DNA from 3 places in the Pigmentiphaga daeguensis genome. Region 1 is predicted to be linked to each of the others. Evidence: predicted binding sites of a transcription regulator. Region 1 holds the regulator's gene; each other region holds the start of a gene.
What was found. The regulator HrcA, encoded in region 1, represses chaperone genes, less so after heat shock. The targets are predictions, from matches to a motif close to TTAGCACTCNNNNNNNNNGAGTGCTAA.
Positions count from the first base shown of each region.

Region 2: a site for HrcA is predicted at 6,019-6,045, ahead of groES (co-chaperone GroES). Genes of this name have one in related genera too.
Region 3: a site for HrcA is predicted at 6,380-6,406, ahead of rpoH (RNA polymerase sigma factor RpoH). Genes of this name have one in related genera too.

Region 1 is NZ_BAAAEN010000002.1:235,446-245,785, forward strand. Features, by position in the region: gene ABD104_RS03865 (hybrid sensor histidine kinase/response regulator) at 1-372, opposite strand, end outside; gene ABD104_RS03870 (CheR family methyltransferase) at 447-1,325, shown strand; gene ABD104_RS03875 (CheB methylesterase domain-containing protein) at 1,334-1,990, shown strand; gene dapB (4-hydroxy-tetrahydrodipicolinate reductase) at 2,176-2,985, opposite strand; gene ABD104_RS03885 (outer membrane protein assembly factor BamE) at 2,991-3,602, opposite strand; gene fur (ferric iron uptake transcriptional regulator) at 3,888-4,307, shown strand; gene recN (DNA repair protein RecN) at 4,338-5,981, opposite strand; gene ABD104_RS03900 (NAD kinase) at 6,014-6,910, opposite strand; gene hrcA (heat-inducible transcriptional repressor HrcA) at 7,141-8,145, shown strand; gene hemH (ferrochelatase) at 8,229-9,338, shown strand; gene ABD104_RS03915 (RNA-binding S4 domain-containing protein) at 9,343-9,723, shown strand; gene grpE (nucleotide exchange factor GrpE) at 10,063-10,340, shown strand, end outside.
Region 2 is NZ_BAAAEN010000030.1:50,706-61,045, reverse strand. Features, by position in the region: gene ABD104_RS26350 (hypothetical protein) at 1-59, opposite strand, end outside; gene bcsD (cellulose biosynthesis protein BcsD) at 67-540, opposite strand; gene ABD104_RS26340 (2OG-Fe(II) oxygenase) at 1,137-1,319, opposite strand; gene ABD104_RS26335 (methylated-DNA--[protein]-cysteine S-methyltransferase) at 1,406-1,972, opposite strand; gene ABD104_RS26330 (bifunctional helix-turn-helix transcriptional regulator/GNAT family N-acetyltransferase) at 2,075-3,046, opposite strand; gene ABD104_RS26325 (hypothetical protein) at 3,195-3,713, opposite strand; gene groL (chaperonin GroEL) at 3,886-5,532, opposite strand; gene groES (co-chaperone GroES) at 5,595-5,882, opposite strand; gene ABD104_RS26310 (HdeD family acid-resistance protein) at 6,159-7,466, opposite strand; gene ABD104_RS26305 (MASE1 domain-containing protein) at 7,475-8,719, opposite strand; gene ABD104_RS26300 (copper resistance protein NlpE) at 8,803-9,246, opposite strand; gene ABD104_RS26295 (diguanylate cyclase domain-containing protein) at 9,346-10,340, opposite strand, start outside.
Region 3 is NZ_BAAAEN010000016.1:50,062-60,401, reverse strand. Features, by position in the region: gene ABD104_RS19140 (cytochrome c oxidase subunit 3) at 1-241, shown strand, start outside; gene ABD104_RS19135 (twin transmembrane helix small protein) at 512-712, opposite strand; gene ABD104_RS19130 (SURF1 family protein) at 806-1,591, shown strand; gene ABD104_RS19125 (SCO family protein) at 1,563-2,207, shown strand; gene ABD104_RS19120 (COX15/CtaA family protein) at 2,217-3,266, shown strand; gene cyoE (heme o synthase) at 3,282-4,166, shown strand; gene ABD104_RS19110 (SCO family protein) at 4,227-4,826, shown strand; gene rpoH (RNA polymerase sigma factor RpoH) at 5,439-6,353, opposite strand; gene ABD104_RS19100 (hypothetical protein) at 6,620-7,321, shown strand; gene ABD104_RS19095 (glutamate synthase-related protein) at 7,527-10,340, shown strand, end outside.

The sequences.
Region 1 (10,340 bases):
GGACACGATGAGGAAGGGGCCGCGGAACCCGACTTCCTTGGCCACCTTCAGCGCGCGCAGGCCGCTGAAGGTCGGCAGGGAATGATCGCTGATGATGGCGTCCCAGGCTCGTTCGGCCAAGGCCTGCCGCATGGTCGTTTCGGTGTCCACGCACTGGGCCGTGACGTTCAGCCCCGCGTCGACCAGCACGGCGCGCATCAGCGTGAAGTCGGCGAGCGAGTCCTCGATGAAGAGGATGGCGAGTTGCGAGGCTTCGCGGGCGTCGGGGCCCAGCGCGGCCGGGGCCTGGCCGGGCGCGGCCGTCATGAAGCGAGGCAGGCCGGCCTGCGGGGGGCTGGCGTTCTGCACGGAGACGGGGCCGCGATTGAACATTGCTTAATGAATCAGTAAGTGTTGCCGATAATCCCGTCAATGATAGCGTGGGGGCTTTTCCTTTAGGGCCAAGCGTGACTTCCAGAACCAGCCTCCTGGCCATGACCGACGCCATGCCGGGCACGGCCGACTCTCTCGTCGGCACCGAATTCGCCTTCAGCGGCCAGGATTTCGACCGGATACGGACCCTGTTGCGGCAGCACACCGGCATTTCGCTGTCGGACGCCAAGCGCAGCATGGTCTACAGCCGGCTGGCCCGGCGGCTGCGCGCGACCGGCCGTCCGTCCTTCAGCGCCTACCTGGAGGGCCTGCGCGCCGGCGCGCCTGAATGGGAATACTTCGTCAACGCGCTGACCACGAATCTCACGTATTTCTACCGCGAGAACCACCATTTCCAGATCCTGGCCGCCTACCTGAAGCGGCTGGCCGCCGAGCGCCCGGGCCAGACCCTGCAACTCTGGTGCGCGGCCGCTTCCACGGGCGAAGAGGCCTGGACCCTGGCCATCACGGCCGCCGAGGTGTTCGGGACCCTGGCGCCGCCGGTGCGCATCCTGGCGACCGACCTGGACACCCATGTGCTGGCCACCGCGCGCCAGGCCGTGTACCGGCGGGATCAACTGGCCAAGGTGCCCGACCAGCAGGCGCGGCGCTACTTCATCGAGGAAGCCGAGGGCTTGTACGCCGTGCGGCCCGAACTGCGCGCGCTGGTGAATTTCCGCCAGTTGAACCTGCTGGATCCCGCCTGGCCGGTGCGCGGGCCGCTCGATGCGGTGTTCTGCCGCAACGTCCTCATCTATTTCGACCGCCCCACGCAATTGCGGGTGGTCGAGCGCATGGCCGGGTTGATGCCGGCCGGAGCCCTGCTGTTCGTCGGGCATTCCGAAAGCTTTTCCCAGGGGCAGCAGCGCTTCGTGCTCCAGGGGCGTACCGTCTACGCCAGGCAGCCGGGCTGAGCGCATCCATGACCGACGAGCACCACCGGCCCGCCGACGGCCGCGCGCCTGCGCCGTCCCGATACGACCGCAGGCTGCTGGTCGCCATCGGCGCCTCGACGGGCGGCACCGAAGCGCTGCGCGACCTGCTGGAAGCGCTGCCCGCCGACCTGCCGCCCATCGTCATCACCCAGCACATGCCGCCCGGGTTCACGCGCAGCTTCGCCGAGCGCCTGGACAAGCACACGCCGCTGCGCGTCAAGGAAGCCGAGCACAACGAACGGCTGCATCCAGGGCACGTCTATGTGGCTCCCGGCCACGCGCACCTGGCGGTGCGGCCGCTGCCGCTGCTGGGCTATCACGCGCAGTTGTCCGAGGGCGAGCCGGTCAATCGCCACCGTCCCTCGGTCGAAGTCCTGTTCCTGTCGGCCGCCCGCGCGGCGGGGGCGTGCACCGTGGCCGTCATGCTGACCGGCATGGGCAAGGACGGCGCGCGGGCCATGCTGACGCTGCGCGAGGCCGGCGCCTACAACCTTGCCCAGGACGAAGCGTCGAGCGTGGTCTTCGGCATGCCCCGCGAAGCCATCGCCCTGGGCGCCGTCCACGAGATCGTCCCGCTGCCCCAGATGGCCCAGCGCCTGGTCATCGCCGTAGAAGCCAAGAACAAGGCCATCAATGGACCCTGAAAAGCAAAACGGCCCCATAAGAGGCCGTTCTAGCCGTTGCCAGGGCACAGCGGATCCGGCTTTGCCGGTCCGCCAGCACCGTTGAGGGGATGCGGCGCTCCGCCCCGAGACGTCCGCACCCAGACCCAGGATGCGGTGGATCCGGCTTTGCCGGTCCACCCGCATCGCCCCCTGCGGGGCGCGCGTTAGCGCGTAGGGGGGGACCTCAGACCCAGGACGTCCTGCATGTCATACAGGCCGGCCGACTTGTCCGCCAGATAGCGGGCGGCGCGCAGGCTGCCTTCGGCGTAGTTGACGCGGCTGCTCGAGCGGTGGGTGATCTCGATGCGTTCGCCCGGGCCACAGAAGAAGACCGTGTGGTCTCCCACCACGTCGCCGCCGCGGGCGGAGGAAAAGCCGATGGTGCCGTGCTTGCGGGCTCCGGTGTCGCCATGGCGGGCCCACTCGGCCACCTCGGACAGCGGCTTGCCCCAGGCCTGCGCCACGGTTTCACCCATTTTCAACGCCGTGCCGGATGGAGCATCCACCTTGTGCTTGTGGTGGACCTCGAACACTTCCACGTCGTAATCGTCCTTCAGGATGCGGGCGGCGATGTCCAGCAGCTTGAGGGTGACGTTCACGCCCACGCTCATGTTGGGCGCGAAGACCACGCCGACCTTGTCGGCGGCCGCCGCGATCGCGGCCTTGCCGGCTTCGTCGAAGCCCGTGGTGCCGATGACCAGCTTGACGCCGTGGCGGCGGCAGGCTTCCAGGTGGGCCAGCGTGGCCTCGGGTCGGGTGAAGTCGATCAGGCAGTCGGCCTGGGCAAGAGCGTCCAGGTCGTCGGTGATGGTGACCTTGCTTTGTTTGCCCAGGAACTCGGCGGCATCGTGGCCGATGGCGGGGCTGCCTGCGCGGTCCAGCGCGACGGCCAGTTCCAGGTCGGGGGCGGCGAGCACGGCTTCGATCAGCATGTGGCCCATGCGGCCGGTAGCCCCGGCAATGGCGATACGCATCGAGGTCATTCCTTGGTATTCGTGGCGGGTTGAGCGGGGGCCGCGTCGCCGGAGGGCGGTGCGGCGGGAGGCGCGATCGGAGCGACCGGCGTGGCGACGGCGGGCGCGGAACCGGGGTCCAGGCTGGGAGAGGCGGCGTTGCCCTCGACTGTCAGGGGCGCCGCGTTCGGGGCCTGCTGGGCCGGCTGCGTGATGGCGCCCAGGGCCTTGCGCGTGTCCTTCTGCTGGAACGGCTGGCGGGCGGGCTGTTCATCGCCGGTCCAGCGCTCGAGCCGGTCGTTGACGAAATAGACGGTGAAGCGCCGTTCCTCGGTCTGCCCGTGGCCCGGCGTGAACAGGTACGGATAGTCCCAACGGTCGGAATGGAAAATGCTGGTCAGGGTAGGGCTGCCCAGGGCGAAACGCACCTGTTCGCGGGTCATGCCGGGGCGCAGCAGCTCCACTTGTTGCTGGGTCAGCCAGTTGCCCTGCTGGACGTCGGCCCGGTAGGGTTTGACGAAGTTCGGGACGTAGTTGTTGACCGAGCTGCATGCCGCCAGGCCCAGCAGCGCGGCCGGGGCCAGCCGCCGCAAGGTGCCGGCTTGGCCGTGGATGAAGGAAATCAGAGCGTTTGGCACAGATCCGCACTCGTCTTGATTGGGGAAACCGTTATCATAAAGCCCTCGGGGATTGCCTGGGCTTTTCCGGGGCTTTCCCGGCACTTCAGGACGGCTGCCGCGGGACGGGTAACAGGGCGCTTCGTGCGCCGAGCCGGGCCGTCCCGCCGCCTTCCATGCCGGAGCGCCGCGCCATGCGCGTGTCGCGCGCCAGATGGCTGACTGGGCTCGAAGACCCAGCACCCACGCCGGTTCCCGCCGTCCAGCGGGGACCGACACACGAAACCGCTTTCAGAAGGGATCATCATGACAGATCAAAGCGAACTCAAAAGTATAGGCCTGAAAGCGACCTTTCCCCGGCTCAAGATCCTGGATGTCTTCCGCAAGGCCGAAGTGCGCCACATGAGCGCCGAAGACGTCTATCGGGCCCTGATCGGCGAAAGCGTCGAGATCGGGCTGGCCACGGTCTATCGCGTGCTGACGCAGTTCGAGCAGGCCGGGCTGCTGGTCCGCAGCCAGTTCGACAGCGGCAAGGCCGTGTTCGAGCTGAACGAGGGCGACCACCATGACCATCTGGTCTGCACCAATTGCGGCAAGGTCGAGGAGTTCTTCGACGCGGAAATCGAAAAACGCCAGCAGAAGATCGCCAAGGATCACAACTTCGTGCTGACCGGGCACGCGCTGTCGCTCTACGGCATCTGCCAGAACTGCGCCAAGAGCCGCTGAAGGCAGGCAAGGGGCGGGCGCTGGCCCGCCTCAGTTGTTGCCTATCATTTCCCGCGCATGCTTGCGCGTCGTGGCGGTGATCTCTATGCCGCCCAGCATCCGGGCGATCTCGTCCACCCGTCCCCCCCTGTCCAGCCGATTGACCGTGGAGATCGCCGCGCCTTTCTCCTGGCGCTTGTCGACCCGCAGGTGCGTATTGCCGCAAGCGGCGACCTGGGGCAGGTGGGTGACGCACAATACTTGATGCAAACTGCCTAGTTCGCGCAGCAGCCTGCCCACCACCTCGGCCACCGCGCCGCCTATGCCCGTGTCGACTTCGTCGAAGATCAGGGTCGGAACCCGCGCTGCGCGGCTGGCGATGACGGACAGGGCCAGCGAGATCCGCGCCAGTTCGCCCCCGGACGCCACCTTGGCCAGCGGACGGGGCGTGGTGCCCGCATGTCCGGCGACGCGGAATTCGATGGCCTCCGATCCGTGGATACCGGGGTCGGCCGGCTCGACCGCGACCTCGAAGCGGCCGCCGGTCATGGCCAGCGTCTGCATGGCCTGGGTCACCGCCTTGGACAACGAGCCGGCCGCCTTCTTGCGGGCCCGGCCGAGCTTGGCGGCGGCGGCGTCGTAGGCGGCCTTGGCGGCTTCGGCCCTGGCGCGCAGCGCCTGGACGTCCTCGGCTTCCTTCAGGGTCTCGAGCTGGGCCAGCAGCGTGGCATGCCGTTCGGGCAATTCCTCCGGTTGCAGGCGGAACTTCCTGGCGGTGTCGAACACCGCCTGCAGGCGCGCCTCGACTTCGCCCAGGCGCTGGGGGTCGAGCTCCAGGCGCCCCAGATAGCTGTTCAGGTCGGAGACGGCTTCCTGCAACGCGATACGGGCCGATTCCAGCGCCTCGGACACCGGTGCCAGCGCGGCGTCGTGCACCGCCAGCTGGCCGATGCGCTGGGCCGCGGCGGCCAGGCGGGCATGGGCGGCGTCATCGTCTTCTTCCAGGGCGGCGATGGTCTGGCTGGCGCCGTCGATCAGCGACTGGGCATGGGCCAGCCTGCCGTGCTCGGCCTGCAGGTGCTCCCATTCGCCGTCCTTCAGCGCCAGCCTGTCGAGCTCGTCGGCCTGCCATTGCAGGCGCTCGCGCTCCTGCTGCAGCGAGGCCGCGTCGCGTTCCACGGCTTCGAGCCTGCGCGCCAGCTCGCGCCAGGCCTTCCAGGCCTGGGCCACCTCGCGCCGCAAGGCGCCGTGGTCCCCGTGGTCGTCCAGCATGTCGCGCTGGGAATCGGTCTTGAGCAGGCTCTGGTGCGCGTGCTGGCCATGGATGTCGACCAGGTGCTCGCCCAATTCGCGCAGCTGGGTCAGGGTGGCGGGTACGCCGTTGATGTAGCCGCGGCTGCGGCCCTGGGCATCGATGACTCGCCGCAGCACCAGGCTGTCGGTGTCCAGCTCGCGTTCGGCCAGCCAGTCCAGCAGGGCCGGCGGAACGTCGAACACCGCGCTGACCTCGGCCCGACTGGCGCCTTCCCGCAGCACCGACGCATCGGCGCGTTCGCCCAGGGCCAGCGCCAGCGCATCGATCAGGATCGACTTGCCGGCGCCCGTTTCGCCGGAGAAAACGGTGAAGCCGGGGCCGAATTCGACCTCGGTCTGGTCGACGATCACGAAATCGTTGATGTGCAGGGCGCGCAGCATGCGAATGGGGCCGGTGGAAGGGGCGGGAAAGACTAGTCGATCGCGGTGCCGGAAATCTGGTTCCAGTGCAGCTTGCGCCGCAGGGTGGAAAAATAACTGTATCCGGCCGGGTGCAGGAAGCGGATGGTATGTTCGGCGCGTTTCACCAGGACGCGGTCGCCTTCCTGCAGCGACGACCAGCTTTGCATGTCGAAGTGCACGCTGGCGCTTTCGTCGCGGCCCCCCGGAGAGCGGGTGAGGGTGATGTCTATCGTGCAGTCGTCCGGGATCGCGATCGGCCGGTTCGACAGCGCCTGCGGCGCCACCGGCACCAGCACCAGCCCGCGCAGCGACGGATGCAGGATGGGGCCGTTGGCCGACAGCGCGTAGGCCGTCGATCCCGTGGGCGTGGCGATGATCAGGCCGTCGGCGCGTTGCTTGGACATGTACAGGCCATCCACCTGCACCGTGACTTCCAGCATGCCGCCCAGGCCGGCCCGGCTCAGCACCACGTCGTTCAAGGCCAGCGCCGAGACCAGCGTGGTTTCGCCCCGGATGACGCTGCAGGCCAGCAGGGTGCGGGTTTCCGACTCGAACTGGCCGTCGAGGATGCCGGCGATGGCGGTGCCGGCATCCTCGATGGGGACGTCGGTGATGAATCCCAGCCGGCCGTGGTTGATTCCCACCACCGGCACGTCCCAGGGCGCCAGCTGCCGCGCCACCCCCAGCATCGTGCCGTCGCCCCCCATGACGATGGCCAGCGACGCGCGCTGCCCGATCTCCTCGACGGTGGCGGAGGGGTAGTCCAGGACGCCGATATTGGTGGCGGTGTCCTTCTCGAACACGACCTCGCGTCCGGCATCGCGCAGCATCTGCGCGACCGCGCGCAACGGCGCGGCGATGCCGGTATCGTGGTATTTGCCGACGAGGGCGACGATGGGAAAATGCATGCAGGCATTATATGAGGGGAGACCCCCCAACGGGGCCCCATGTGGTCCTTTTTGCCATTCCCAATACTCAATCCGTTCACCCACCTTGAACGCCGTTCCTCTAAAGAACCCCGGCCCCCATCAGCCTGGCAGTTGCCAGGGCACTGCGGATCCGGCTCCGCCGGTCCGCCAGTGCCGCCCCCCCCGGGGGGGGGGCGCGCGTAAGCGCGTAGGGGGGGTACAATCCCTTTATGGACGATCGCGCACGTACATTGTTGAAAGCTCTCATCGAGCGTTACATCACCGACGGACAGCCTGTCGGTTCGCGCACGCTCTCCAAGGTCTTCGACCTGTCGCCGGCCACGATCCGCAACGTCATGGCCGACCTCGAGGACCATGGCCTGATCCACAGCCCCCATACTTCCGCCGGGCGCGTCCCCACTCCCCGGGGCTACCGGATGTTCGTCGACTCGCTGTTGACGGTGCAGCCCTACGAAGTCTCCGAGGCCACCCACATCCAGACCCTGCTGCCTTCGGCCGAACCGCAGCGCGTCATCGCGGCCGCGGCTTCGCTGCTGTCCAAGCTGACCCAGTTCGCCGGCGTGGTGATGTCGCCCAAGCGCAGCCAGATGTTCCGCCAGATCGAGTTCATCCGGCTGTCCGACACCAGGGTGCTCCTGATCATCGTGACGCCCGAGGGCGACGTGCAGAACCGCATGCTGATGGTCCAGCGGGATTATTCCTCGACCGAGCTGACCGAGGCGGCCAATTTCTTCAACCAGCATTTCAGCGGCAAGTCGTTCGAGGACGTGCGCCAGATCCTCCAGCGGGAACTGAGCCAGTTGCGCGAGGACATCTCCCGGCTGATGGAGCTGGCGGTGGATGCCAGCGCCGAGGCGGCCACCGAGGACGACAGCGTCGTCATCTCGGGTGAATTGAACCTGTTGGGCGTGTCCGACATCACCGCCGACATGGACAAGCTGCGGAGGATGTTCGAGCTGTTCGAGAAAAAGACCGACCTGATGCAGCTGCTGGACGTCTCGAGCCGGGCGCAGGGCGTCCAGATCTACATCGGCGGCGACTCGCAGCTCGTGCCGATGGAAGAGGTCAGCGTCATCACGGCGCCCTACGGGGTGGACGGCAAGGTCGTGGGGACCCTGGGCGTGATCGGCCCCACCCGGATGTCGTACGAGCGGGTGATTCCCATCGTCGACATCACCGCGCGGCTGTTGTCCAACGCGTTGAGCCATCATTGAGCCGGCGTCCGCCGGCAACGGCCGGGGGCATCTCCGTCCCGCGCCGTTCCTCCCGCCATTCCTGAGACCCGCACACGCCACGCATGCGTTTCCTTCCCGAGCCGCCGCCGTCTTCCCTCCATCCCACCCGCACCGGCCTGCTGCTGGTCAACCTGGGCACGCCCGACGCACCTACTGCCTCCGCGGTCCGCCGCTACCTGGCCGAGTTCCTGTCCGATCCCCGGGTAGTCGAGATTCCGCGCCTGGTCTGGCTGCCCATCCTGTACGGCCTGGTCCTGACCCTGCGGCCGCGCGACGCGGCGGCGCGCTACGCCTCGGTGTGGACGCCCGAGGGTTCCCCGCTCCTGGCCTGGAGCCGCCGCCAGGCCGAGGCGCTGTCGCGCGCGCTGTCCGACCGGGGGCTGGTCGTGGAGGTGGCGCTGGCCATGCGCTACGGCAATCCGTCGCTCGAGGCGGCCATCGCCTCGCTGCGCGAGACCGGCTGCGAGCGCATCCTGGTCCTGCCGCTGTATCCGCAGTACGCGGCCAGCACCACGGCCGCGGTGTCCGACGCCGTGGGCGCGTGCCTGGCCCGGCTGCGCAACGTGCCCGAGGTCCGGTTCGTGCGCGATTTCCACGCCGATCCGGGCTATATCGAGGCGATGGCCATCCGCATCCTGGATTTCTGGCGCAGCAACGGGCGAGGCCAGAAACTGGTGCTGAGTTTCCACGGCCTGCCCAAGCGTTCCATCGCGCTGGGAGACCCCTATCACGAGCAATGCCTGGAGACCGGCCGGCTGCTGGCCGAGCGGCTGGGCCTGTATGCCGAACAGGTCGAGATTACGTTCCAGAGCCGTTTCGGCGCCGCCGAGTGGCTCCAGCCATATACTGAACCCCGGCTGAAGGAACTGGCGAAAAGCGGCGTGTCGGACGTGGACGTGTTCTGCCCGGGCTTCGTCGCCGATTGCATCGAAACCCTGGAAGAGATCGCGATGCAGGGCAAGGAAGCCTTCCTGCTGGCGGGGGGCCGGCAACTACGCTACATCGACGCGTTGAACGACTCGCCGGCGTGGATAGGGGCCTTGGCAGACCTGGCCGGGCGCCACATGCAAGGCTGGACCACCCGCTCCGAGGCCCGCCAGCCCACCGACGCGGCGCATGCAGCCGTCTTGCTGCAGCGCAAGAACGACAAGACGCCGGCGACGGACCGGTAATGTGATGGAAGAACTACGTATCGACAAATGGCTGTGGGCGGCACGGTTCTACAAGACCCGTACGCTGGCCCAGGAAGCGGTCGAGGCAGGGCAGGTGAAGGTGTCCGGCGAACGGGTCAAGCCCTCGCGCGCCGTGCGTCCCGGCGACATCCTGCAAATCCGCGCCGGAGACCAGGATTGGGAGGTCCTGGTCCGAGCCCTCTCCACCCAGCGCGGCCCGGCGGTCTTCGCGCGCACCCTGTACGACGAGACCCAGCAAGGCATGAAACGCCGCCTGGAAGCCATCGAACTGCGCCGCCAGAACGCCGACCCCGCCGCGACCCTGAAAGGCCGCCCCACCAAGCAAGACCGCCGCAAGATCGAGAGGTTTAGAACCCCCAATTGAGGACCCCCCCTACGCGCTGACGCGCGCCCCCCAGGGGGCGATGCGGGTGGACCGGCAAAGCCGGATCCACCGCATCCTGGGTCTAGTGGGACCATCGTGGGTCGTGGCCCGGTTGCTATCGCTGGCTGCCAGCGGTAGCAACCGTGCTTCAGTCCAAGATCGTTTCCCTAGACCCAGGAAACCGCGGATCCGGCTTTGCCGGTCCGCCGGTTTCGCCCCCTGGGGGGCGCGCGTTAGCGCGTAGGGGGGGGATATACTTGAAAGCGCAGATTTCACCCCCATCTCGCGCATAGAGTTCAAGCAAGTCACTGATTTTTCTGGTTTTTCATGGAGGCACCAATGTCGGCTGAGCACAAGCCTGGCGACCAACCCAATTTGGATCCCGAAAACGTGAACCCCGCTCCGGCGGCGGAAACGCCCGAAACCGAGGGCGGCGAGGATCCCATCGTCGCGCTGCAGGCCCAGCTGGCCGCGGCCCAGGCCGAGGCCAAGGACAACTACGATGCCATGCTGCGCGCCCGTGCCGAGGCGGACAATATCCGTCGTCGCGCCCAGGAGGAAGTCTCCAAGGCCCAGAAGTTCGGCATCGAGGCATTCGCGGAAAACCTGTTGCCGGT
Region 2 (10,340 bases), on a different contig from region 1:
GCCGACGGCGTGGCGGGCTGGAGCGTATCCTCCGCCTCGGGATGGTTGGTCGTATCCATGGCCACCTCAGGCCGCTGCGGGCGATCCCAGGCGCAAGCCTATGCCGCCGATGCTGTCGAAGTCGGAAACCTGCGAGACGCGCAGCCTGTCGCCGGCGCCCAGTTGCTCGAACCACTGCTGGTAGACACCCTCCAGGAACGAGGGCGTCCAGGCCAGGGCTTCACGTCCCAGCGCGGCCTCGAGGGGGGCGCAATAGTGCTGCAGGTGCAGATGATCGGTTTCGTCCGTGATCTCGACCCAGCCCCAGTCCAGGCGCGTCCAGATCTGGCTCATGGCCAGCTGGATGTCGTCCAGCGTGGTGCAGGCCGGCACGGGCAATTCACGCCCGAAGCGCCCGCCCACGCGGCGCATGAAGGTGCGCAATTCGGCGGCCGAGAATTTCTCGGCCAGTTCCTGCGCGGTCGATAGCAGGAAGATCTTCCACTGCACCGCGCACTGGCGGCCGGAAAGATAGCTGATGACGGAAGAAGTGGCGTCCATGGATGGTCCTTGTCTCGGATGATCGATGCGTTCGCGCGTGCCAAAGCACGGCGATTCCGGACGCGGATGCGGCGGAATGCGGGAGAACGCGAGTACGGGTGATGTGTCCCCCGAAGAGGGGATGGGACAAGGGCCTATTCGGCCGAAGAGAGTCTCTTCATGGGGTCTGCGCCCATTCTGGCAAGGCGGAGCTACGTGTTTCCGGCACGTATTCTTGAAGCATGACCTTGCGTCTGAGTGCCGTGGCCCGAGAGGAAAAAACCACGGGTAGGCGGGCAAAATTTATCCCACCGGGCAGCTGTGACGCAATATTTCATTGCGAGTGTTTATTTTTGAAAAACAAGCACTTAGCGGAATATATGTGTGCTGCGCAATTATCTGGTTACAAGAATTTGGCCATTTCCGATCATTGATATCGGACAAATAGGGTAGACGGGCGCCATGGATTAGGGTTAATCGGAAATTCGATCACAGGCCATGGCGGCCTCTGACTGCAAGACGGCCGGCTTCCATTTCTATGCGTTATGCGCAAAAAAAGTTGACGCAAAACGGCGGTGTTGTTGCGCTGTGTTTACCATTCTGAACGGATGCCAGGCTTACCGCGCGTCGTGAAAAGATAGTTCCATAGCTACGCGCTCGCCCTGATGCACGCGGCTGATGCCGTGCTTCAGGTGGATCCGGTAGGGGCCACCCGAACCCCGGGGCGGCCCGCGTGGCCGCTGTCTGCCGAGCCAGGTCGCGTGCCGCCTCCGGGTCCAGCAGGCCCGGCAGCAGCGCATGGCCGTCCTGGTCCAGCCGTTCGGCGATGCCGGCCCAGTCCAGGCGGTCGATGGCGTGATGGATGCATGCATGCGAGCGCCCCTGGTCAGAACCCGGAAAGCGCCGCGGTTTCCATGGTGGCGGACTGTGGGGAGATCGCCTTCTCGTGTTCCAGCAGCCAGCGCTTGCGGGGCAGGCCCCAGGCATAGCCCTTGAGATCGCCGCTGCTGGCGATGACCCGATGGCACGGCACGATGATGGCGATGGGATTGGAGCCGTTGGCCGCACCGATCGCGATGGCCGCGCGCGGATCGTCGAAGCCCAGTTCGCGGGCCAGCTTGCCATAGCTCGTGGTGGTGCCGGCCGGGATGCCACGCAGCGCGGCCCAGACCCGGCGTTGCAGCGGCGAGCCGGCCGTCTCCGTCGGCAGGGCGTCGAGCGCGTCCAGCGTACCCGCGAAGTACCGGGCCAGGGCCCGCGCGATTCCGGCGGGCGGGGGGGCTTCGGCCAGCTCGACACGGCCGTAGTGTTCGCGCAAGCCTCGATGCAGGTACGCCTCGTGGTCGGCGAAGTCCAGCGCGCGCACGACCTGCCGCGCGTCCGTGACGAGCAGCATGCCGCCCATGGGCGACTCGATGCGGCTCAGCAAAAACAGGGTAGAGGGGGTGTTCATGGCGCATCACTCGCTTCGCTGAAGGCGAGGCCAGTGTAGGAACCCGGGCGCGGCCCGGCACTCCGCTCCTTGCGGTCGAATTCGCGGGATGGCCAGGCGCCGTCAATCCGGGTGGGGATTCGGGCGACGACGGCTGAACCGCTGTTCGGTGACTCTCGCCCCCCATTGTTCGCCTTCCGATTCCTCGACCAGGCGAAAGCCGAACGATTCGTACAAATGGCGCGCCGCGTCCAGGCCCTTGAACGTCCACAGACAGGTCTCCTGGAAACGGTCGTCCACGAACCGCATCGCGCGCGACATCAGCTCCCGTCCGACGCCCGTGCCGCGCAGCGCATCGTCGACGATGAACCATCGCAGATGGGCGATGCCCGACGCCGGATTGCCGTCCATGGCCAGGGAGGCCAGGGTGCGGCGGTTTTCCACGTAGAGCCACAAGGCCTTGCCGTCGGCGGGCAGCGCCTCGGCAAAAGTGGCCAGTTCCGTGGCCACCTTCTTTTCGAAGAAGGCGCCAAAGCCCCAGTTTTCCGAATAGAAGCGGGCGTGCAGGCTGGCGATGTCGCCGACGCAGCCAGGGCGGTAGCCCTCATGGATGCCGGCGGAGGGCTCGCGGGCCGTGGCTGCGGAGTCGGCGCCTTCGGCCAGGGCCTGCGCATACTGGGCCAGCGCGTGGACGAGCGCCCGCTGATCGGCGGGAACGATACGCCGCAGCGCGTTCGACACCTGGGCCGTGGCGTATCGATCGATCTTTTTCCGCAGGGCGTGTCCTGCAGGGGTCAGGTGAAGCGCGAACGAACGTCCGTCACCCGCCGCAGCCTGCCGCTTGAGCAGGCCGTCGGCTTGCAGCCTGGCAAGCTGCCGGCTCGTGTTCGACTTGTCCAGCTTCAGGAGACGGCCGAGGTCCTTCGCATTGATGCCGGGCGCCGCCCCGATCTCCAGAATGGCATGGACCGCCGACGGCGCAAGATCCGTATCCGCCAGCGTCGCCCGCATGAAGCCGAACTCGCGGACCAGTTTGCGGGAGAGTCCGCGAAGTTCCTGGACGAGCGAGTCGGGGGCGTGGGACAAAGCCGGCATGGGATCCACGGGTACCTGGTTCGAGGTTGCGCATCGCAACCAATGTAGTTGCGAAGCGCAACTCGGTCAAGGGGCTGCTTGGCGCAGGCAATAAAAAACCCGCTAGCCAGGCGCTTGCGGGGTTTCGGCATCGTCCCAGGGATGGGAATCACTTCGAGTTGAACTTGCCCTCGAGGGTATATTTCCGTTTCGGGATCTTCTCGCGCGCCTCGTTGTTGGATCCTGAAACGAAGATGACGTTGATGGAGTCGACGGGCTCCAGGTGGATCGGATACACGTCGCCGACTTCGCTGCTGTCGGTCGCTTCGACGATGATGGCCTGGGCGAGGCCGGAATAGCCCCCGCTCTGTTTCATGACCAGCTTGTAGCTGAGTCGATTCCGGTCCTCGTCGAAGCCCGAGGATAGCCAGAGCGGCTCCGGGATCTGGTAGTTCCGGTGGGTGATCAGCTCGATGATCGTGCTTGGGGTGCAATCGTTGACGGCCACCGGTTCGCCCTTGAACCGGGCCGTGTCGATGCGCACCGTGAACTTGCGGTTGCCCCCGTCGTCGCGATTGACGAACGAGCAATACGTCGCGCCGGACGCGGCGCCGCAAAATAGCGTGGCCGCCCCGAGCAGGGCGAGCCGGGCCAGGCGGCGATGGAAGATCCTGTTGTCCGAGTCCATGGCGGAGCGGTCCTTGCCAAGTGTGTATGCACGCCCATGGTATGAACCGCTATTCGGCGAGTCATCCTCCAAATGCGGTATTACCCGCCGAAACGAAAAAACCCGCGAGCACAAACGCTCGCGGGTTTCGAAGCAGCGTCCCGGGCGGGCCCGGGACCGGCGGCGGGGCTTCTTAGAAGTCCATGCCACCCATGCCGCCCATGCCACCCATGCCGCCGGGGGCGGGAGCAGCGGGCTTGTCTTCGACCAGCTCGACCACGGTGGCTTCCGTCGTCAGCAGCAGCGAAGCGACCGAGGCGGCGTTCTGCAGGGCGGTGCGGGTGACCTTGGTGGGGTCCAGCACGCCGGCTTCGACCATGTCGCCGTATTCGCCGGTGGCGGCGTTGTAGCCGTAGTTGCCCTTGCCGTTCAGCACGTTGTTGACGATGACGCTGGGCTCGTCGCCGGCGTTGGCGACGATGGTGCGCAGCGGCTCTTCAATGGCGCGCAGGACGATCTTGATGCCGGCGTCCTGGTCGGCGTTGGCACCCTTGGTGTCCTTGATGGCTTGCTTGGCGCGCAGCAGGGCCACGCCGCCGCCGGGCACCACGCCTTCTTCCACCGCGGCACGCGTGGCGTGCAGGGCGTCTTCGACGCGAGCCTTCTTTTCCTTCATTTCGACTTCGGTGGCAGCGCCGACCTTGATCACGGCAACACCGCCGGCCAGCTTGGCCACGCGCTCTTGCAGCTTCTCACGGTCGTAGTCCGAGGTCGCTTCTTCGATCTGGGTGCGGATCTGCTTGACGCGGGCCTCGATGGCCTTGCTGTCGCCGGCGCCGTCGATGATCGTGGTGTTTTCCTTGGCCACTTCGATGCGCTTGGCCTGGCCCAGCTCTTGCAGGGTGGCCTTTTCCAGCGACAGGCCGGTCTCTTCCGAGATCACGGTGCCGCCGGTCAGGATGGCGATGTCTTCCAGCATGGCCTTGCGGCGGTCGCCGAAGCCCGGAGCCTTGACGGCGGTGGTCTTCAGGATGCCACGGATGTTGTTGACCACCAGGGTGGCCAGGGCTTCGCCGTCGACGTCTTCAGCGATGATCAGCAGCGGGCGGCTGGCCTTGGCGACTTGCTCCAGCACGGGCAGCAGTTCGCGGATGTTGCTGATCTTCTTGTCGTGGATCAGGACGAAGGGATCGTCCAGGGCCGCGACTTGCTTGTCGGGGTTGTTGATGAAGTAGGGCGACAGGTAGCCGCGGTCGAACTGCATGCCTTCGACGACGTCCAGTTCGTTTTCCAGCGACTTGCCGTCTTCGACGGTGATGACGCCTTCCTTGCCCACTTTTTCCATCGCGTCGGCGATGATCTGGCCGATCGACGAATCGCTGTTGGCCGAGATCGAGCCGACCTGGGCGATTTCCTTGCTCGACGAGCAGGGCTTGCTGATCTTCTTCAGCTCTTCGATGGCGGCGGCGACGGCCTTGTCGATGCCGCGCTTCAGGTCCATCGGGTTCAGGCCGGCGGTCACGTACTTCTGGCCTTCGTGCACGATGGCCTGGGCCAGCACGGTGGCGGTGGTGGTGCCGTCACCGGCGTTGTCGCTGGTCTTGGAAGCCACTTCCTTGACGAGCTGGGCGCCCAGATTCTCGAACTTGTCCTTCAGTTCGATTTCCTTGGCGACGGACACGCCGTCCTTGGTGACGGTGGGGGCGCCGAAGGAGCGCTCCAGGACCACGTTGCGGCCCTTGGGACCGAGGGTGACCTTGACGGCGTTGGCGAGGACGTTCACGCCACGGACGACGCGGGCGCGGGCGTCATCACCGAACTGGACTTGTTTGGCAGCCATTTACGAAATTCCTTGGATGATGGTGTTGAATGCCGGGGGATCGGACAGCGGGCCGCGAGGGCTTACTGGATCACCGCCAGGATTTCTTCTTCGCGGATGACGAGCAGTTCGTCGCCGTCGACCTTCACGGCCTGGCCGGCGTACTTGCCGAACAGGACCTTGTCGCCGACCTTGACGTCGACCGGCAGCACCTTGCCGTCCTCGGTCTTCTTGCCCGGGCCGACGGCCAGCACTTCACCCTGGTCGGGCTTTTCGGCAGCGCTGTCGGGAATGACGATGCCGGACGCGGTTTTACGCTCGTTGTCCAGGCGCTTGACGATCACGCGATCGTGCAGGGGACGGAGGGCCATACAAACTCCTGATGTTCGAAGTTGACGTCTATTTGTCAGAAAAAGAGGCTGGAAAGCCGTTATTCGGCCGGTGCCGCGTCGAAACGCGGCGCTTGAGCCTGTTGCCGGAGGCCGGGACGCTGCCCAGGCAGCGTTGTTAGCACTCTATGCAATCGAGTGCTAATTATAGGGATGGGACAGGGGGCTTTCAAGGGGCAGGGTATACGGGACAGCCCTAGCCCGGTCCTTCTTGTCATATAGACAGCGCGGTCCGATGGGCCGCCCCCCAGGCACGGCTCAGGCGCCGCTGCGCGAGGTCATGCGCGTGGCGGCCGCCAGGAAGCGCGAGAACCAGGATTGCTGGACGGGATGGACGACCGCGCGCAGCGCGCGGCTGTAGTCCAGCGTCAGGCCGGGGGTCCAGGCCATGACCTGGGCGCGCTGGCGCACCTGCGCGGCAATCCACAATTCGGGCATCAGCAGGGTGCGCAGCACCTGCCGCACGCTGCGGCTGCGGTCGTCCAGCACGCCGTCCAGGGCGGACTCCAGCGCGTACGAGACCGAACTGGAGCAGTTGCGCCGCGTGAGGTTATAGATTTCCTGGTCGCGGTAGCGCTGCCAGAAGGCCTGGAGTTTCCCGTAGTCGTACCGCTCGAACCTGACCTGCCAGTTCGACGGACACCAGGCCTTGGACTCGGTCGCGTAGTCGGGCTGGAACTTGCCCGGCACGTCGTTTTCCTTGACCGCCTTCAATACGTTGAAGAACTCGGAGGGCGAGCGGTCGATGTCGACCGCGGGATACAGGCTGATGTAGGTCGACGGCGGCACTTCCATGGCGGCATGTCCGGTCGATATCACGCCCTGCACGTCGACGGCGGCGATGTAGCGGTTGAATACCGGCCGCGACACGGTCTTGTCCTTGGCCGAGCCTTCGGGGGTCCAGACGTGGACGGTCAAGGGGCCCGCCGGCGCCGGCTGCCGGGCAGGCGGCGGGCTGGCGCCGGCCCCGCGCAGGTCGGCCGGCGCCAGCAGGTCGAACATGGATGACTGCTCGCTCAGCTTGCGGGCGCGGGCGGCCACCCGCATGGTGTTGATGCCGGCGACCAGCATGGTGACGCCGATGAAGTAGGAGACCGTGCCGGCGTAGTGGGTGGGATAGGGCTGGAACAGGAACAGGCCGAACAGGACCTGGGCGCAGCCGCCCAGCACGGACAGGCGCCAGCGGTCGTAGCGCAGCACCCAGGCCGAGGCGATCTGGAACACGCCCAGCACGAAGTAGGCCAGGCCCAGGATGATGGCCAGCAGCAGGTTGCTGATGGAGCCGCCGGCCAGGATCAGCAGCGCGACCAGCAGGAAGATGCCGCCCTTGAAGGCCAGCACGGCCTTCTGGGCGCCCATGCCGCTGCCGGCGACCGTCAGCGTGACCAGGCTTTCCACCAGCAGCAGCGCGCCGAAGAGCGTCAGCGGGAAGTAGCGCGCGCCGTCCACGCCGTCCAGGGTGATGACCACGCCCAGGGCGGCCCAGGCGAAGCCGATCAGTAGCAGCAGGTGGATGTTCCTGCGGACGAAGCCGGCGCCGAACAGAAGCAGGGCAAGCTGGATCATGGTTTCCCTTATGCGCCGTGGTGCGGGGTGGGCAGCCGCCAGCTGCCGATGATGAAAGCGCCGTCGGGCCCCATCATGGCCCCCCGGTTCAGGTCGACGACCGTCGTCCACTGATCGGGCGCGGTCGCCAGGCGGAAGGGGAAGGGGCGCTCCAGCCCCGGCGTCCCGTCGGCGGCGCGCAGGCGGTCCCGCAAGCCCTGGCGGTCGTCCGGATGGACCTGCCGCAGCACTTCATCCAGGGTCCCGGGGCCGGGGCGGGCGTCGGGCGGCGCGTCCCAGACGATGGTGCCGGAGGCGAGATCCAGCCGGTACAGGGTCTCGCGGCCGCCGGTGCCGTCCGCGCCGGCCGTGCGCGGGCGCCGGATGCCACGGGTCAGCACCCGCACGAAGACCTGCAGCATGGCGACCGACACGAGATAGCACTGGGCAAGCAGCAGGGGCTCGCCCGGCAGGAAGCCGCGCAGGAAGAAAGGGCCGCGCCCGGCGTTGGAGTGATAGATGACGATGGCCGCCATGGTCAGCACGGCCAGCGAACCCATGCGGTTGCCGCCGCTGAGCGTGGCCACGGTGGCCAGCGCCAGCGGAATGCAGGCCAGTCCCAGCAGCAGCGGCGCCTCGGACATGGACGGGCGGTGCACGCCGAACACGTACCAGGTCATGGCCGCCAGCAGCAGCCACGCGGCAATGCCCACGGTACGGCCGATGGGACCCGGCGGCGCCTCGATCGTGCGAAAGCCCATGAATCCCATCAGCACCGAGACGCCGAACAGCACGCCGGTCACGGTGGCGGCCCACCATATCCACGCCAGGTCGGAGACGGCTTCCCACAGGACTTCGTGCTTGATCAGCGCCAGTCCCGCGCTGCCGCAAACCGCGGCGACGGCGCTGACCACGAAGGTGACGGCCACCCATCCGAGCACCGCGTGCAAGTCGTCCCGCCCCTGCGCATAGCGCTGCGACAGCCAGGCGATGCCGAGCGTGGAGGCGAGCGACAGGCCGGCGAGCCAGGCCGAGGGGATGAGGGGATGGCCGGTCAGTGCGGACAGCGCCAGGTCGGCGGCGAACAGCGCGGCGGTCAGGGCCGCCCAGGCCGCGCGCGGCATGGCGAAGAAGGCGGCGACAGCGACGCCGGCGGGGAACCAGACGAAGGACACCTGGGTGACGGGATCGTCCAGGGCGAACGACAGATAGGCGCAGGCCACGTAGAGCGCGGCCCAGAGCGCGATGCGTCCAAGCAAGCTGGCAAAAGACATGGCGGTTCCCGGTGGTTGTTCTTGTGGCCGTCGAAGCGGCTCTGCCCAGGCGAAAGTATAAGGACAAACGATGACACGGCCGCTTAGCGGCCGGTATTTTCCACCTTCTGCAATTCATGGTTGCCGGCCAGCGGCCCCTGGGGACGCGTGCCGTCCATGTAGAGCTGGATGAGCCGTCCCTCGGCCACGAAGTACTGCCTGCCGCCCGCGGCCTGGTCCAGGGTGATGCGGGTGCCGTCGGGCTGCCATGTGAAGCTGCCCTCGACGCGGTCGACGCGCGGCTGGCGGTCGAGATACTGGGTCTCCAGCTCGTAGCGGCCATCCTGGCGCAGCGTGAGCCGGGTCCGGATGCCGGGGCAGTCGGCGCAGGGCAGCGTGCCCTCGTAGACGCCGTCCCAGTCCAGCGCGTTGCGGGCGTTGTGCCCGTCGACGACGGGGCTGGCGGCTGGCGTGTCGTGTTCCCTGGACGGCGTGCCGCAGCCGGCGATGAGCACGGCTGCGAGGCATGCGAAGGCGGCGGTCTTCATGATGGCTGCTCCGGTTGCCGGCGCCCGCGCGAGGCATGGCGCTTCCCGCCAACGGTAGCAGGCGACGGCGGCCGCGCCGGCAACCGGATGTAAGAAGGATCAGAACAGCGAGCGTTCCGGGGCGCTGTCCTGGGCTTCAGGATCGAGCACCGCCTGGTTCCTGCCGCGCGACTTGGCGGCATACAGCGCCGCGTCGGCGCGGCTGATCAGTTCTTCCAGCGAGGTGCCGGAGTGCGGGAAGACCGCGATGCCCGCCGAGGCGCCTACCTGGGGCGAGACGCCCGGATAGGGTTCGGACAGCACCGCCACCAGGCTGTTGGCCACGGCCTCGGCGGCGGCCGGGCCCGCGCCGTCCAGCAGCACCATGAACTCGTCGCCGCCGTAGCGCGCCACCACGTCCGAATGGCGCACGGCGTCGGCCATGCGGCGCGCGGCGATCTGCAGCACGGTATCCCCCGTGCCGTGGCCATGGACGTCGTTGACGGTCTTGAAATGATCGAGGTCCACGGCGACCAGGGCCAGCGACGCCCGGGACCGTTGCGCGGCGGCGATCGCGCGCCGGGCCAGTTCCGCGAACAGGACCCGGTTGCTCAACTGGGTGAGCGGGTCGTAATAGGCAAGCTGGCGGGCTTGCTCGAGCGTACCGGCGGCGTGCTCGATGGCATCGGCCACGGCCGCCGTTTCCTTGAAGTGTGGTGGCGCCACGCTGACACGGTGGCCGGCGCCCAGCGCCAGGGCGGGTTCCACGAGGTTGCCTACCGCCTGTTCGATCCGGCGCGCCAACTGATAGGCCAGGCCCAGTCCGAACAGGATGGCCAGCAGGCCGCCGCCCGCCACCCAGGCCATGGCCCGGTATAGGTCGGCGGTGAAGGCCGCGGCGGGCGCCCCCACGGCGACGGTCCATTGGGTCGTGGCCAGGCGGCTGAACGCCGTCAGGACGGGAATCCCCTCCTTGGTCAGGCTTTGCAGCGTACCTTCGCGTTCATGGCGCACGGCGTCGGCCAGCGAGGACACGGCCCGCTGCCCGACGAAACGCGCTTCGTCGCGGGTCCGTCCCAGGATGGTCGCGTCGCGGTCGAGCAGGGCGGCCACCC
Region 3 (10,340 bases), on a different contig from region 1:
GTACACCGAGCTGAACCTCAAGCTCACCTCGGGCGCCTTCGGCTCCACGTTCTACATGCTGACGGGCTTCCACGGCTTCCACGTCACCATGGGCGCCATCATGCTGGCGGTGATGCTGCGCCGCCTGATCCGGGGCGACTTCACGGCTACCCACCATTTCGGCTTCGAAGGCGCCGCCTGGTACTGGCACTTCGTCGACGTCGTGTGGCTGGGCTTGTACCTCTTCGTCTACTGGTTCTAGAAGGGAACCCCCCCCTACGCGCTGACGCGCGCCCCCCCAGGGGGGCGGCACTGGCGGACCGGCGGAGCCGGATCCGCTGTGCCCTGGTTCGGGGGGGGGGCGTGAGACGGAAGGGGGACATGTTCTCAGCGGCCTGCGACAGTTGGCCGCTTCCCGGGGTGTGTGGGGGCAGGCACACTAGCAGGCTGGGCCTTCCGGTGAGCCGGACAGGGGCCTGCCCTTCGGGGCCGCCGGGGCCGTCCAGATGCCGCGCCGCCTGGCGCGGGCCGGTCAACGCAGGCCGGTGCTCTGGATCCAGCCCATCCAATGGGCGAACAGCACGAACAGGAACAACAGCACCGACAGGCCGATCCGGGCCGTCAGCGCGTAGACCATACGCTTGCTATTGCCGGTGTCCCTCATCAGGTAGACCAGGGCGGAACCCAAGCTGTACAGAATGCCGACGAAGGCTATGCCTACTATGATGCGCATCGAATCTCTCCTCCAGCCCGCGATTATGGCAGTCCGCGCGGTGCCGTGCGCTTCTTCCGCTGCATGAAACGCTCGGCGCCCCATCCTGCCGGCATGCCGGCGCCGATCCCGCCGGCCGGCCGCAGGCATGCCGGCGGTGGGTCGGTCCCGCTGGCCCTGGTGCTGCTGGCCGCCACCGTGGCGGTCACGGTCGCGCTGGGCCGCTGGCAACTGGGGCGGGCTCACGAAAAAGCCGCCACCCTGGCCGCGCTGGAAGCGGGCCGCGGCTTGCCGCCCTTGGCCCTGGGGCCGGAGCGGACCGCCCAGGACCTGATCCCCTGGCGGTCGGCCCAGGCCTCCGGCCACTGGCTGGCCGACCGGACGGTGCTGCTGGACAACCGCATGGCGGACGGCCGGCCGGGTTTCTGGGTCGTGACGCCGCTGGCGTTCGACGACGAGGGCCGGCAGGCGGTGGCCGTACTGCGGGGCTGGCTGCCGCGTCCCGTGCCCGACGCCCCGGTCACCGTACGTACGCCGACCGGCCCGGTCACCGTGCGGGGCGAACTCGTCCCGCGCGTGCCGCGCCTGTTCGAACTGCCCGCGTTGAGCGGGCGCAAGCGCGACGAGTTGGCATCGAGCCTGCCCGGCTGGCCCGGCGCGCCGCCCCGGGTGCAGAACCTGGAGCTGGAGACCTACGCCAAGGCCGCGGGTGTGGCCCTGCTGCCCGCCGTGCTGGAGCAGACCGGCGAAGCGCCGGACGGGCTGGTCCGCGACTGGGCCGGTCCGCCTACCAATATAGACACGCACCGCGGTTATGCGTTGCAGTGGTTTTCGTTCGCGGCCATCGCCGCCATCGCCTTTGGAGTCATCCTTGTCCGAGTCCTCCGCCCGAAACGCTAGCGGCGCCGTCGTCCGGCCACGGCGCTCGCTGTTCGCCCTGTACGCGGTGCTGGCGATCTGCGCCGCGCCCGTGGTGGCGGCCGCGCTGGTCTATTTCCTGGAATGGCGTCCGGGCAGCGCCGGCACCAACTACGGCGACCTGGTCGAGCCGCAGCGCCCGGTTCCGCCGGCCGAGCAACTGCAATTGACGGACCTGGACGGCACGCCGTTCGACCTGCGCAGCCTGAACGGCAAGTGGGTCATGGTGGCCGCCCACGGCGGCGACTGCGGCGACGAGTGCGCCAAGAAGCTCTACATCATGCGCCAGACGCATGCCAGCACGGGCAAGAACGTGGGGCGCATCGAGCGCGTCTGGCTGATCCTGGACGACGAGCCCGTGCCGACCGTGGTCATCCGCGCCTACGAAGGCACCCACATGGTCCGCGCCCGGGCCGAGCAGGTGGGGCGCTTCCTCGCGCTGCCGCCCGGCGTCGACGCCACGCCCGCGGCGCTCGGCCAGCACATCTGGCTGGTCGACCCTCGCAACAACCTGATGCTGCGCTTCCCCGAGAATCCCGATCCCCTGCGCCTGCGCGAGGACATCGGCAAGCTGCTGCACGCGTCGCGCATCGGCTAGGGCGGGACCATGGACACGCAACGCCTCGAAGAGGGCACCACCCGGATCCGCGCCCGCTACGCCAGGCTGGTGGCGATCACGATGTTCCTGACCTTCGACCTGATCATGTTCGGCGCCTTCGTGCGGCTGACCGATTCCGGCCTGGGCTGCCCCGACTGGCCGGGTTGCTACGGCAATGCGTCCCCGATCGGGGCGCGGCATGACATCCACGCCGCCGCGACGGCCATGCCCGAAGGACCGGTTACACTATCCAAGGCCTGGATAGAGATGATCCACCGCTACGCGGGCACCCTGCTGGGCATGCTGATCATCGGCATCGTGTTCATGGCCTGGCGCCACCGCAAGGCGCTGGCACAGTCCCCCTGGCTGGCCACGGTGATCCTGCCGGCGGTCTGCCTGCAGGGGGCCTTCGGCGCCTGGACCGTCACCCATCAACTGATGCCGGCCGTGGTCACCGCCCACCTGCTGGGCGGGATCAGCCTGCTGGCGCTGCTGACCTGGCTGTCGGCCAGGCAGACCGTGCTGCCGGATATCGTGCCGGAAGCCGGACGTTGGCGGAAATACGTGGCGGTCGGCCTGGTGTTGCTGTATACGCAGCTGGCGCTGGGGGGCTGGGTCAGCACGAATTACGCGGCGCTGGCCTGCATGGATTTCCCGACCTGCCACGGCCAGTGGCTGCCGGACATGGACTTCGGCGGCGGCTATTCGATCGTGCGCGGGCTGGGCGAGCTGCCATCGGGCGAGATCATCTCGCAAAGCGCGCTGACCGCCATCCACTGGACGCATCGCAATTTCGCGTTCGTGGTCCTGATCTACCTGGGCGGATTGGCGCTCAGGTTGCGCCGATACGACGGCCTGCAGGGGCCGTCGCGGGCGCTGCTGGCCATGCTCGTGGTGCAACTGCTGACCGGGCTGACCAGCATTTTCCTGCAATGGCCTATAGTGATCGCCGTGCTGCATAACGGCGGGGCCGCCGTCCTGACCATCCTGTGCGTGACGCTGCTGGTCAGGCTGGGACGGGCCCGCCACGCGCCGGATGGCGGCGCGAGGGCCTACTGAAGTTCGGGAATCCTCATGGAAAGCATTACTGTGTCTACCGTCAGTCTGCGTCTTCGGCAATATTGGGTGCTGACCAAGCCTCGCGTCAGCCAGCTTGCCGTTTTCTGCGCGGTCATCGGCATGTTCCTCGCCACCCCCGCCGTGCCGCCGTGGCAGACCGTGATCGCGGCGACGATAGGCATCTGGCTGCTGGCGGCGGCCGCCTTCGCCATCAACTGCCTGATCGAGGAGCAGGTCGACGCGCGCATGGCCCGCACCGCGCACCGGCCCACCGCGCGGGGCGACATCGGCGCGCTGCAGATTATCGCCATGTCGGGCGTGGTCGGCGGCCTGGGCATGACCGTGCTCTACACCCTGGTCAATCCGCTGACCATGTGGCTGACCTTCGCGACCTTCGTCGGCTACGCCATCATCTATACCGTCATCCTGAAGCCCCGCACGCCGCAGAACATCGTGATCGGCGGCCTTTCCGGCGCCATGCCGCCGGCGCTGGGCTGGGCCGCCGTGGCCGACAGCGTCCCGGCCGAGGCGTGGCTGCTGGTACTGATCATCTTCATCTGGACGCCGCCGCATTTCTGGGCCCTGGCGCTGTACCGCACCAAGGACTACGAGAACGCCGGCCTGCCCATGCTGCCCGTCACGCACGGCCAGAAGCTCACGCGGCTGCACATCCTGCTGTATTCCGTGGCGCTGTTCGCCACCACGCTGCTGCCCTACGTGATCCGCATGAGCGGCCTGGTCTACCTGGCCAGCGCCGTGGCCCTGGGGCTGGTGTTCGTGGGCTATGCCTGGAAGCTCTACCGCAGCTACAGCGACGAGCTGGCGCGGCGCCTGTTTCGCTATTCGATCCTGTATCTGTCGCTGCTGTTCGCGGCCCTGCTGGTCGATCACTGGTTGTGAGGGACGTCCGCCCGTGTCCGGGCGGATTCTCCCTCCGTTTGTCGTCATTGAGGGTTAGTCATGGCCGAGTTTGCTGTTTCCCGCCGTTTCGTCCTGCGCGCCGGCGCTGCCGCCGTGGCGGCGGCGATGTTGGCGGCTTGCCAGAAGAAGCCTTCGTTCAACAGCACCGACGTGAGCGGATCGGATCTGGGAACGGATCTGTCCCTGACGGATTTCAACGGACAGCCGCGCACGCTGCAGGACTTCAAGGGCAAGGTCCTGGTGGTGTTCTTCGGCTTCGTGCAGTGTCCCGACGTGTGTCCGACCACGCTGGCCGAGTTCGTGCAGGTCAAGAACAGCCTGGGCAAGGACGGCGACAAGGTCCAGATCGCCTTCGTGACGGTGGATCCCGAGCGTGACACGCCCGAGATCCTGCGTGCGTACGTGACCCAGTTCGACCCCAGCTTCCTCGGGCTGCGCGGCGACGCCGATGCCACCGCCCGCGTGGCCAAGTCCTTCAAGGTGTTCTACGCCAAGGTCCCCGGCAAGGAGCCCGGTTCCTACACCATGGACCACACCGCCGGCGTCTACATCTACGACCCCGACGGCCACCTGCGCCTCTTCGCCCGCCACAATGCCGGCGTCGACGCCCTGGCCAGCGACATTCGCCAGCTGTTATAGCCCCCCTACGCGCTGACGCGCGCCCCCCAGGGGGCGAAACCGGCGGACTGGCAAAGCCAGATCCGCGGTTTCCTGGGTCTAGGGAAACTATCTTGGACTTAAGCACGGCTGCTACCGCTGGCAGCCAGCGACAGCACCGGTGCCGCACACTCCAAGAAACGGGTACTAGACCCAGGATGCGGTGGATCCGGCTCCGCCGGTCCACCCGCATCGCCCCCTTGAGGGGGCCCGCGTAAGCGGGTAGGGGGTGGGCTCCCCCTAAAAAAACGGGACACCGAAGGTGTCCCGTGGAATATCCGCCTCAAGTGGGGGGGAGGGAGGAGAAAAGCAGAGGCGGATGTATCGGCTGGTACCGGCAGACTGCGCCGGAAGAAACGTCGAGCGGGGGGAAGCCCGACATTCCGACACGAGGGCGTTGCACCCAAAGCGTGTCCCACCTGATGGTTAGTCCACGCCCAGGCGGGGAAGTTCACCCGCCACCCGTGTTTCCACGTAAATTTCCGCCATTTCTGTAACTTCGTGTGACGGCTGTCGCGCCCAAATAAAAAGGGCGGATCCGGTGCTCCGGAATCCGCCCTCGGGCTCGTGTCGCCCTGGCCGCTGCCTGCGGGGTCAGGCGTACTCGGCCAGCGCTCCGCGCATCTTGGTCATGGCGCGGGCCTCGATCTGCCGGATGCGCTCGGCGGACACACCGAATTCGTCCGCGAGTTCCTGCAGGGTGGCGCCACCTTCGTCTTTCAGCCAGCGCGCCTCGATGATGCGGCGCGACCGCTCGTCCAGGCTATCCAGCGCTTGCAGCAGTCCGCTGCCGTGCAGTTCGTCGCGGCGGCGTTCCTCGAGGATGGCGCTGGGCTCGTGCTGGCCTTCGTCCGACAGGTAGGCGATAGGGGCGAAATCGTTTTCGCCGTCATCGGTGCCACGGCCTTCCAGGGCCATGTCCTGCCCGTACAGGCGCACTTCCATCTCGGTCACGTCCTGCGGCCGCACGTTCAGGCTGGCGGCGATTTCCTCGACCTGCTCCGGCGTCAGCGCATGCGAGTCCGGTTTCAGGCTGCGCAGGTTGAAGAACAGCTTGCGCTGGGCCTTGGTGGTCGCCACCTTGACCAGGCGCCAGTTCTTCAGGATGTACTCGTGGATCTCGGCCTTGACCCAATGGATGGCGAAGGAGACCAGCCGTACGCCGCGGTTGGGGTCGAAGCGCTTGACGGCCTTCATCAGGCCGACGTTGCCTTCCTGGATCAGGTCGGCGTGCGGCAATCCGTAGCCCAGGTATTGGCGGGCGATGGCCACCACCAGGCGCAGGTGCGACAGCACCAGTTCGCGGGCGGCGTTGAGGTCCTGCTTTTCCTGGTAGCGCAGGGCCAGGTCGTGTTCCTGCTCGGCCGTCAGCACCGGCAGGCGGTTGACGGCGCCGATATAGGCTTCGATCGTGCCAAGGGCGCCCGGGTTGGCGATGGCCAGGGCCAGCGCGCCCGGACCGCTTGTGGCGGGTGCGAGGACGTTGGACTGATTCGACGAACGTTTCATAAACGGCTTACCTCCATGTCTGAAGGTTAGCACTCTCGAACAAAGAGTGCTAATGGGTGTTTTTGATGGGTGCGATAAAGCGATTCGATCGCTGTGCAATGCAGCACGGCGAGCGGACCCGGTCGGGACGGCGCCGGAGGGGAGCCGATGGGGACCGGGCTTGGGCGGGCGATCAGGGTTTCATACTGCATAGACCATGAAATCGGCGTATCGTTCGCGGAAACCTGCATTTTCCGACCTTCTATATTGATGCGTCCCCAATAAACATGGCCCGCCTTCCCCGCCTGTACGCTCCGGATCTTCCCCATCTCGCCCAGGCCCGTTTCACGGTTCCCCTGTCGGCGGGGGGCGACGGCGGCGCCATGCTGGACCAGGTGGCCGCCTGGCTGGAGGCCGACGCCCGGCAGCACGGCGTGGCCGTTCATGGGTGGGCGCTTACTTTCGATCAACTGTTGCTGATGGCCACGCCCTCGGGCCCAGGCGGGATTTCGGCCGTGATCCAGTCCCTGGGACGCCGCCTGGCCGCCCGATTACATATAGGCAGGGTCTTTGCCGGCCGGTTCCGCTCCACGCTGGTCGAGCCGGGCGCCTGGGTGCTGCCCTGCCTGATCTGGCTCGAGACGGTCCCGCTGCGCCAGGGGCTGGCCGGCGATGCGGAATTGTGGCGCTGGTCCTCGGCCCCGGCGCACGTGGGGGCCGCGGCGGCGGGGCTGCTGCACGACCATGCCGACTATTGGGCCTGCGGCAATACGCCGTTCGACCGGCAGGCCAACTACCGCGCCAGAATGGCCGAGGGCGTGGCGCCCTCGGCGGCGCAGCGCATCGAACAGGCGCTATACGGCCAATGGGCCTTGGGTGGGCCGGCCTTCGTGCAGTCGCTCGAGGGCACCAGCAGCCGGCGCGCCGCGGCCAGCAAGCGGGGGAGGCCCCGGAAACAGCCGCGAGCAGAGGATGAAAACGCACGGTAATGGTGCGACCCCAATTTAATTTCCTCGATTTGTAGCCTGGATAATAATTGGGGACGTTCCCCTTTTTATTTTTCTTGCAGCCCCTGGTGCGCCGCAGTATCGTCGTTTTCCCCTGGCGCTGCTCCTGTGCGCGCCGGGTTCGGAATTCCCGATGTCCAGTACCCGGATTCGTGCCCGGCACGCGAGTCCTCCAGCGGAGCGCACCATGCCCCTATCCAGCCAGGATCACCTCTCGGCCCCGTCGTCCCGGACGGCCGTCATCGACGCTTCGCGCATCGGCCTGCCCGCGCCGCGCCAGCCGGACGCCCAGGGCCTGTACGACCCGTCCAACGAACACGACGCCTGTGGCGTGGGTTTCGTGGCCCACATCAAGGGCCAGAAAAGCCATTCCATCATCCAGCAGGGCCTGAAGATCCTCGAGAACATCGACCACCGCGGCGCGGTGGGCGCCGATCCCCTCATGGGCGATGGCGCCGGCATCCTGATCCAGATCCCCGATGCGCTGTACCGCGAGGAAATGGCCGCCCAGGGCGTGGTCCTGCCCGCTCCCGGGGAATACGGGGTGGCGATGGTGTTCCTGCCCCAGGAAATAGGGTCGCGGCTGGCCTGTGAGGCCGAGCTCGAGCGCGCCGTGCGCGCCGAGGGCCAGGTGGTGCTGGGCTGGCGCGACGTGCCCATCGACAAGGACATGCCGATGTCGCCCAACGTGAAGAGCATGGAACCGGTCATCCGGCAGCTCTTCATCGGCCGGGGCGGCGACGTCATGGTGCCCGACGCGCTCGAGCGCAAGCTGTATGTCATCCGCAAGATGGCCTCGCACGCCATCCAGAAGATGCACCTGAAGCACGGCAAGGAATACTTCGTGCCGTCCATCTCCAGCCGCACCGTGGTCTACAAGGGCCTGCTGCTGGCCGACCAGGTGGGCCGCTACTACCGCGACCTGGCCGACGCGCGCGCCGTCACGGCGCTGGCCCTGGTGCACCAGCGTTTCTCCACCAACACCTTCCCCGCCTGGCCGCTGGCCCACCCCTATCGCCTGATCGCCCACAACGGCGAGATCAACACGGTCAAGGGCAACTTCAACTGGCTGCGCGCCCGCGAAGGCGTGATGCAGTCGCCGGTGCTGGGCGAGGACCTGAAGAAGCTCTATCCCATCGTCTACGAAGGCCAGTCCGACACCGCCACGTTCGACAACTGCCTCGAACTGCTGGTCATGTCCGGCTATTCCATCTCGCACGCCATGATGATGATGATTCCCGAGGCCTGGGAACAGCATGCCGAGATGGACGAGGCGCGCCGTGCCTTCTATGAATACCATGCCGCGATGATGGAACCCTGGGACGGCCCGGCCGCCATCGCCTTCACCGACGGCCGCCAGATCGGCGCCACGCTGGACCGCAACGGCCTGCGCCCGGCGCGCTACATCGTCACCGACGACGACCTGGTCATCATGGCTTCGGAGTCGGGCGTGCTGCCGGTCCCGCAAAGCAAGATCGTCAAGAAGTGGCGCCTGCAGCCGGGCAAGATGTTCCTGATCGACCTGGAGCTCGGCCGCATCATCGACGACAAGGAACTGAAGGACCAGCTCGCCAACAGCAAGCCGTACCGCCAGTGGATCGAGCGCATCCGCATCAAGCTGGACACGCTGCCCGAACCCGTCCGCGAAGAGGTCGAGGAAGGCCGCTCGTCCGTGCCCATGCTCGACCGGCAGCAGGCATTCGGCTGGACGCAGGAGGACTACAAGTTCATCCTGCGCCCCATGGCCGCGCTGGGCGAGGAAACCACGGGCTCGATGGGCAACGACGCGCCGCTGGCCGTGCTGTCCAACAAGAACAAGAGCCTCTACAACTACTTCCGCCAGCTGTTCGCGCAGGTCACCAACCCGCCCATCGACCCCATCCGCGAAAACATGGTGATGTCGCTGGTGTCGTTCATCGGGCCCAAGCCCAACGTGCTCGACATCAACAACGTGAACCCGCCGCTGCGCCTGGAAGTGGCGCAGCCGGTGCTGGACTTCGCCGACATGGCGCAGATCCGCCACATCGAGCGCGTCACGAACGGCAAGTTCAAGAGCTTCGAGCTGGACATCACCTATCCGGCCGCCTGGGGCAAGGAAGGCATCCAGGCCCGGGTCGCGGCGCTGTGCGCCCAGGCGGTGGATGCCGTCAAGAGCGGCTACAACATCCTGATCGTGTCCGACCGGCTGGTCGACGCGAACCGCGTGCCCATTCCCGCGCTGCTGGCCACCTCGGCCGTGCACCAGCATCTCATCCGCGCCGGCCTGCGCACCAGCACCGGCCTGGTGGTGGAAACCGGCTCGGCGCGCGAGGTGCATCATTTCGCGCTGCTGGGCGGCTACGGCGCCGAGGCGGTGCACCCCTACCTGGCGATGGAGGCGCTGGCCCACGAGCACGAGCACGACGCCAAGGTGCCCGTGGACAAGGCCATCTACAACTACGTCAAGGCCATCGGCAAGGGCCTGCAGAAGGTCATGTCCAAGATGGGCATCTCGACCTACATGTCGTACACCGGCGCCCAGATCTTCGAGGCCGTGGGCCTGAACCGTCCGCTGGTCGAGCAGTATTTCCCGGGCACCGCCAGCAACATCGAGGGCATCGGCATCTTCGAGGTGGCCGAGGAATCCCTGCGCATGCACAAGGCGGCCTTCGGCAATGACCCGCTGCTGGACGGCGCGCTGGACGAGGGTGGCGAATACGCCTTCCGGATCCGCGGCGAAGAGCACATGTGGACGCCGGACGCCATCGCCAAGCTGCAACATTCCACCCGTGCGGACAACTACCGCACCTACAAGGAATACGCGCAGATCATCAACGACCAGAGCAAGCGCCACATGACGCTGCGCGGCCTGTTCGAGTTCAAGTTCGACCCTGCCCACGCCATTCCGCTGGCCGAGGTCGAGCCGGCCAAGGAGATCGTCAAGCGCTTCGCGACCGGCGCGATGTCGCTGGGGTCGATCTCGACCGAGGCCCACTCGGTGCTGGCGATCGCGATGAACCGC